Regions from separate parts of the Desulfuribacillus stibiiarsenatis genome, predicted to be linked through region 1. Evidence: riboswitches for the same ligand, from Rfam matches in the RefSeq annotation. Region 1 holds a riboswitch; the other holds the start of a gene.

The links. Region 1 has a riboswitch for S-adenosylmethionine ahead of BHU72_RS11865 (trans-sulfuration enzyme family protein). Riboswitches for the same ligand answer to the same signal wherever they lie in the genome.
Region 2: it holds a riboswitch for S-adenosylmethionine, as region 1 does, so the genes downstream of both, BHU72_RS01405 (methionine ABC transporter ATP-binding protein) here and BHU72_RS11865 (trans-sulfuration enzyme family protein) in region 1, are expected to answer to the same signal.

What each region holds. Positions count from the first base shown of each region.
Region 1 is NZ_MJAT01000036.1:75,721-78,939, reverse strand. Features, by position in the region: gene sleB (spore cortex-lytic enzyme) at 1-103, shown strand, start outside; gene BHU72_RS11865 (trans-sulfuration enzyme family protein) at 150-1,298, opposite strand; SAM riboswitch class I at 1,408-1,504, opposite strand; gene BHU72_RS11860 (D-alanine--D-alanine ligase family protein) at 1,559-2,512, opposite strand; gene BHU72_RS11855 (polysaccharide deacetylase family protein) at 2,612-3,219, shown strand, end outside.
Region 2 is NZ_MJAT01000001.1:315,656-318,874, reverse strand. Features, by position in the region: gene cimA (citramalate synthase) at 76-1,695, shown strand; SAM riboswitch class I at 1,816-1,925, shown strand; gene BHU72_RS01405 (methionine ABC transporter ATP-binding protein) at 2,031-3,062, shown strand; gene BHU72_RS01400 (methionine ABC transporter permease) at 3,052-3,219, shown strand, end outside.

The sequences.
Region 1 (3,219 bases):
TGGAGGTGCTTTATACTACTTTAATCCGATAACAGCAACAAGTAAATGGATATGGAGTCGTCCGCAAATCAAACAAATTGGCCGACATATATTTTGTAGGTAACAAAAATCTCAGTGCTATTAAAGCACTGAGCATTTTTGTTTATTCGCTATTTACACTTAGTTAATGACTGATGTAAATCATTTATCAAGTCTTCTGCGTCTTCAATACCGATCGATAATCTCAATAAATCATCTGTGATTCCTAGTCTTAGACGATACTCTTCAGGTATATCCGCATGTGTTTGGCGAGCAGGTAAAGTGATTAAAGACTCTACCCCACCTAAGCTTTCAGCAAAGGAAAAAATTTGAATATGCGATAGAAGTTCAATCGCTAATTCACTGGTTTTTAGACGAAGTGAAATCATAGCACCATCACCGCTTGATTGCTGGGTATGAATGTGATAATTTTGTGATTCTCTTGCTCCAGGATAATAGACAGTATCAATCCACTGACTACCTTCGCTTTCAGCCCATTCCACTATCCGTTTCGCATTACTTTGTTGTCTTTCAATTCTAAGTCCTAATGTCTTTAAACTTCTAAGCAATAACCAAGAGTCTCCTGGTGATAAAACACTGCCTGTTGTGTTTTGTATAAATCCAATTCTAGTAGCAAGATCTTGATCATTTACTATCACAACACCGGCTAATAAATCATTATGTCCCGCTAAATATTTCGTCCCACTGTGTATTACAATATCCACTTGAAAATCTAACGGATTTTGATAATACGGTGTCAAGAAAGTATTATCAACAATGCACAAGGCATCATTTTGTTTGCAAATTTCTACGCATTTTTTTATATCGGTTATTTTCATTAATGGATTGGATGGCGTTTCAATGAGCAATGCTTTTGTGTGTGTTTGCCAACATTGCTCAAGCTGTGAAATATCCGATGTGTCAACAAAATCGGATTCAATTTCAAAGGTAGAAAAATATTGTCGCAACAAACGATATGTTCCACCATATAAATCTTCTGATAAGATAATATGATCTCCCTTTTTAAACAATCCAAAAATAGCAGTTAAAGCCGCCATCCCAGTCGGGAAAGCAAAACCATAATTACCATTTTCAATTTTGGCAACAGCAGCCTCTAACTCTTTTCTCGTTGGATTGGATGTCCTTGAATAATCAAAACCTGTGCTTTGTCCTACACCTGGATGACGAAAGGTTGCCGAATGGTAAATTGGTGTACTAATTGCGCCATACTGTTCATCTTTAATTACTCCTAACTGTGTAATCATAGTATTTTTTCTCAACGTGGTAACCCTCCATTTTCCCCCATAATTAATGAGAATATTAAATTTACTGTACCAAAAAAGCTTTCTCATAGTGAGAAAGCTTCGGATTCGTATAAACCATGACTTTCTCTTATCTATCAGATTACTGCAGGAATTAGCACCTCATATTAAATACAGGTTGCCGGGTTTCATCGGGCCAGTCCCTCCACCTCTCTGGATAAGAGTTGATATTTATTTGTCTTTATGAAATCATAGCAAATTTATCAGAAAAGTCAATATTATTTATTGTATTTTTTTTGTGCGATTTGAACGATTTTCTCTAACATATCTTCATATGGTAGACCTACACTTCTTGCTGCATCAGGAAATAAACTCGTTTCCGTCATTCCTGGCAAAGTATTGACTTCTAAAATCACGGGGTCGCCAGTCTCTGGTATGATGAAGTCTACACGTGAATATGTTTCACATCCTAAAGCCTTGTGAGCAGCAACTGCCCATTTTTTTGCAGTGTCAGTAGCAGATTCATCGATACGCGCAGGTATAATATGCTCAGAACCACCTGGAGCATATTTTGACTCATAATCGTAATAATCGTTTTTAGGAACTATTTCGATGACAGGTAATGCTTCGATATATTGATCCGAACCTAGAACAGCAACAGTGATTTCTACACCTTTAATATATTCTTCCAGTAAAATATCTGAAGCACATGTAACGGCTAGCTGTAAGCCTTCGAGAAGAGAGTTTCTATTATTAGCAATCGTTAATCCAATCGTGGATCCTTCTTCATTTGGTTTGATTACAACGGGATAATTAAACGTACTTTCAATTTCATTAACAATCTCAACAAGCCTATCTTCAGAGAAATCACGTTTGCGATAAACTTTTTCTTTTGCTACACGAATACCAGCGAATTCAAAATGCTTTTTCGCTAATGATTTATTCATTGCTAGTGCGCTTGCTAATACACCAGAACCTACATATGGGATATCTAGTAATTCTAATAAGCTTTGTATTCGACCATCTTCACCATATCTACCATGTAACGCAATATAAACAAAATCTGGTTTTTTATCTAGAAGTTCTTTTAACAACGTCTTATGACATTGATACTCCATTGGAATCACTTGATAACCTTTATTTTGAAGAGCTTTTATTACACCTTTCCCACTTCTTAAAGAAACATCTCTCTCATTAGAGATACCTCCGTATATGACAGCTATATTTTCCATGTTCTGCCTCCTTAATTTGCCCTTAAATAAAATGTATATACCGCTAAATACGCTATCTTATGCTATAATGATAGAAAATGATAGATGGGAGCTCATTGAATGATTTCAACTAAGAGACCACAAACGCATTTCATTATCTGCATTATAACACTCTTAACAGTCGTATTCTTATTTGCATGCCAAAATAAAAACTTAAACTCAAACAATGAACAGCTAGACCAACAACAGCAACCAGAACATTTGCAGGAAAGTGCTAACCTGCCTATTAGTAACAGTCCTGTTGACAGTACTATAGAAGAAACTGAAACAGTTGTTTCAGAGGATATTCTACGTTCTCACAAAGTGAATGAGCTAGGCCAAGTTATGATTCTCATGTATCATATTATTGGCGATAAGGAAGATGAATGGGAACGTACCAAAAATAATTTCAAAAACGATCTAAAAACATTATATGAAGAAGGCTATTATCTAGTGACTGCTCGTGACTTTGTCTCTGGTAATATTAATGTTCCGCTTGGAAAAACACCCGTAGTGCTTACTTTTGACGATGGAACGGAAGGCCATTTCCGACTAATAGAAAAAGAGAATGGCGAATTCTTTGTGGATCCCGACTGTGCTGTAGGTATTATAGAAAATTTCGCAAAAATGCACCCTGATTTTGGTAGCGCTGCTTCATTCTACGTCTACTACCCTGTCCCATTCCGTCA
Region 2 (3,219 bases), on a different contig from region 1:
GGTATATTGATTGAACACACGAAAACAATTGACAGAAAATATAGAGAATTTCTAAATGGCTAGAGGTGACCAATAATGACGAGAAAGAAAGTTTATATTTATGATACGACGCTTCGTGATGGTACCCAAGGTGAAGGCATTAGCTTATCCAGCGAAGACAAGCTGAAAATTGCGAAAAAGCTAGATCGTCTGGGTATTTCTTATATAGAAGGTGGATGGCCAGGTTCTAACCCGAAGGATATGGAATTCTTCTTACAAGCGTCCGCGACAACTTTCACCCACGCTAAGCTAACGGCCTTCGGAAGCACATGCAGGGCTTATTCCGACCCATCGGAGGATGCGAACTTAAATGCTCTGGTTGCATCTGGTGCACAAGCGATAGCGATTTTCGGGAAAACATGGGACTTTCAGGTCATTGAAGCACTCCGAACCACATTAGAAGAAAACCTGCGCATGATTGAAGAATCCATTGCTTTCTTAAAGTCTAAGCATGTAGAAGTTATCTTTGACGCAGAGCACTTTTTCGACGGTTATAAAGCGAACCCTGATTATGCAATCGAAGCGTTAAAAGCAGCGGAACGTGGCGGTGCTGATTGGCTTGCATTGTGTGACACAAACGGTGGCTCCCTACCTCACGAAATTAGTGAAATCGTCACGAAAGTGAAAGCTGAGCTACATACTCCCCTTGGCATCCATGCCCATAACGACGGAGAGCTTGCTGTGGCTAACTCTTTAGCTGCTGTGTATGCTGGGGCAGAACAAATTCAAGGTACCATGAATGGCTTTGGGGAGCGTTGTGGGAACGCCAACCTTTGCTCGATTATCCCAAATCTTCAATTGAAATCTAACTATGATTGTATTGGAGAATTAATTACACGCCTTACGAAGACATCTCGTTACGTCAGTGAAGTAGCAAATGTCGTGCATCACCCCAACCAACCATTTGTCGGTAGAAGTGCCTTCACCCATAAAGGTGGTATGCATGTCAGTGCCATCCTTAAAAATGCGAAAACTTACGAACATATTGAACCAGAAACCGTTGGCAACCAACGCCGCGTCTTAATGTCTGAGCTTGCAGGGTTAAGTAACGTCTTATTTAAGGCAAAAGAATTGGGAATTGATGTCGATAAAGACCATCCTCAAGCAAAGAATATCGTACAAGAAATTAAAGATTTGGAGCATCAAGGGTATCAGTTTGAAGCTGCTGAAGGGTCTTTCGAGCTATTGCTACGAAAAGCATTCACTGGTCTTCAAGACGTGATATCGTTAGATTCCTTTAAAATATTATTAGAAAAACGGGGCGATCAACGAGTCACTTGTGATGCCATCGTGAAGCTTAACGTCAATGGCAACGTGTGCATTTCTGCAGCAGAAGGAAACGGTCCTGTCAATGCTTTAGACAATGCCATGCGTAAGACACTCGAAGATATTTACCCAGATTTGAAAAATGTTCATTTGACGGATTACAAGGTGCGTGTCATTGACGAAAAGGATGGCACAGCAGCGAAGATTCGCGTCTTAATTGAATCTAGCAATGGTGAAAATACGTGGAGTACTGTAGGGGTTTCCGAAAATATTATTGAAGCTAGCTGGTATGCTTTAGCGGACAGTATTCGTTATGCGCTCTTAGGCAAAGAGAACGACGCTTTACAAACAGCTTCGCAAAACGAGCGTAAAGGAATTTTAAATCACTAATAAATTCCACTTGACCCATCGGAACTATCGTGTTATTATTCATACTAGTTCTAAAAATACTTCTAAATAATAGTTCTGAAAAATAGTTCTGAATAATAGTTTTGAATAACTAACTGAATACTCTTATCCAGAGAGGTGGAGGGGCTGGCCCGATGAAACCCGGCAACCGGTGATGGTAAATCACTATGGTGCCAATTCCTGCAAAGCGATTTTGCTTTGAGAGATGAGAAAGGACACTCAATTATTATGCGCCCTTCTCTGAAGGGCGCTTTTATTTATTTATTAGCAACGTCATTTATATCGTAAGGGAGATGATAGATTTGAAGACGGAACCAATCATTCAAGTGCAAAATCTACAAAAAGTCTATCATGTAAAAGGTCAATCCGTTGAAGCATTAAAAGAAATCAATCTAGAAATACATCGCGGAGAAATCTTCGGGATTATTGGATATAGTGGTGCAGGAAAAAGTACGTTAATCCGTTGCTTTAATATGCTGGAAGAACCGACGTCCGGTAATTTATTCGTTGATGGTGACGAAATCACCCATCTCACACCGTCACAACTAAGAGAAAAACGCAAAGAGATTGGCATGATTTTTCAACACTTTAACTTACTTTCTTCTCGTACGGTCCGAGATAACATTGCTTACCCTTTAGAAATCGCCGGTATGAAGAAGGCTGACATCACAAAACGTGTAGCTGAGTTAATCCAACTAGTAGGACTAACCCAGCAATCTGAATCCTACCCTGCTCAACTTAGTGGTGGGCAAAAGCAAAGAGTCGGCATTGCCCGGGCAATTGCCAACAATCCGAAGGTTCTCTTGTGTGATGAAGCGACTTCTGCATTAGACCCTAAGACCACAGAGTCGATTCTTGAACTTTTGAAGGATATCAATGAAAATCTGGGTCTAACAATGATCCTGATCACTCACGAAATGGAAGTAATTAAGAAAATATGCGATCGTGTGGCTGTGATAGACAACGGTACAATTGCTGAGCTTGGCAGTGTACTTGAAGTCTTTAGTCGTCCTAAGACAAATATTGCTCGGGAATTTGTGAAACAAGTGACGAACATAGAGGTTCCTACTGCAATCTTAGAGCAATTTGCGACAGCGCATTCCGATTCCCATTGCTTATTACAACTCTCCTTCATTGGAGAAACAACGGGTGCCCCTATCATCAGTGATTTAATCAAAAATTTCGATTTACAGGTGAATATTCTCCATGGACAGATTGACCGTATCCAAGATACACCATATGGCACCCTTGTGATTACCATGGAAGGGGCTCCAGACCAGATACTACAAGCGAAAAGCTATTTAACTCAACTAGGGGTGTCAATGGAGGTGTTTAGCAATGGACCTTAGACAACTTTGGCTAGATATTCTAAATCTAAACTGGTCGCAAATTTCCGTCGCTTTATATGAAACCCTGTATATGGTGTTCTGGCCGACAGTGCTTGCGACAGCAATTGGGATTCCACTCGGACTCATACTTGCTTTAACAAGTAAAGGACATATCTTA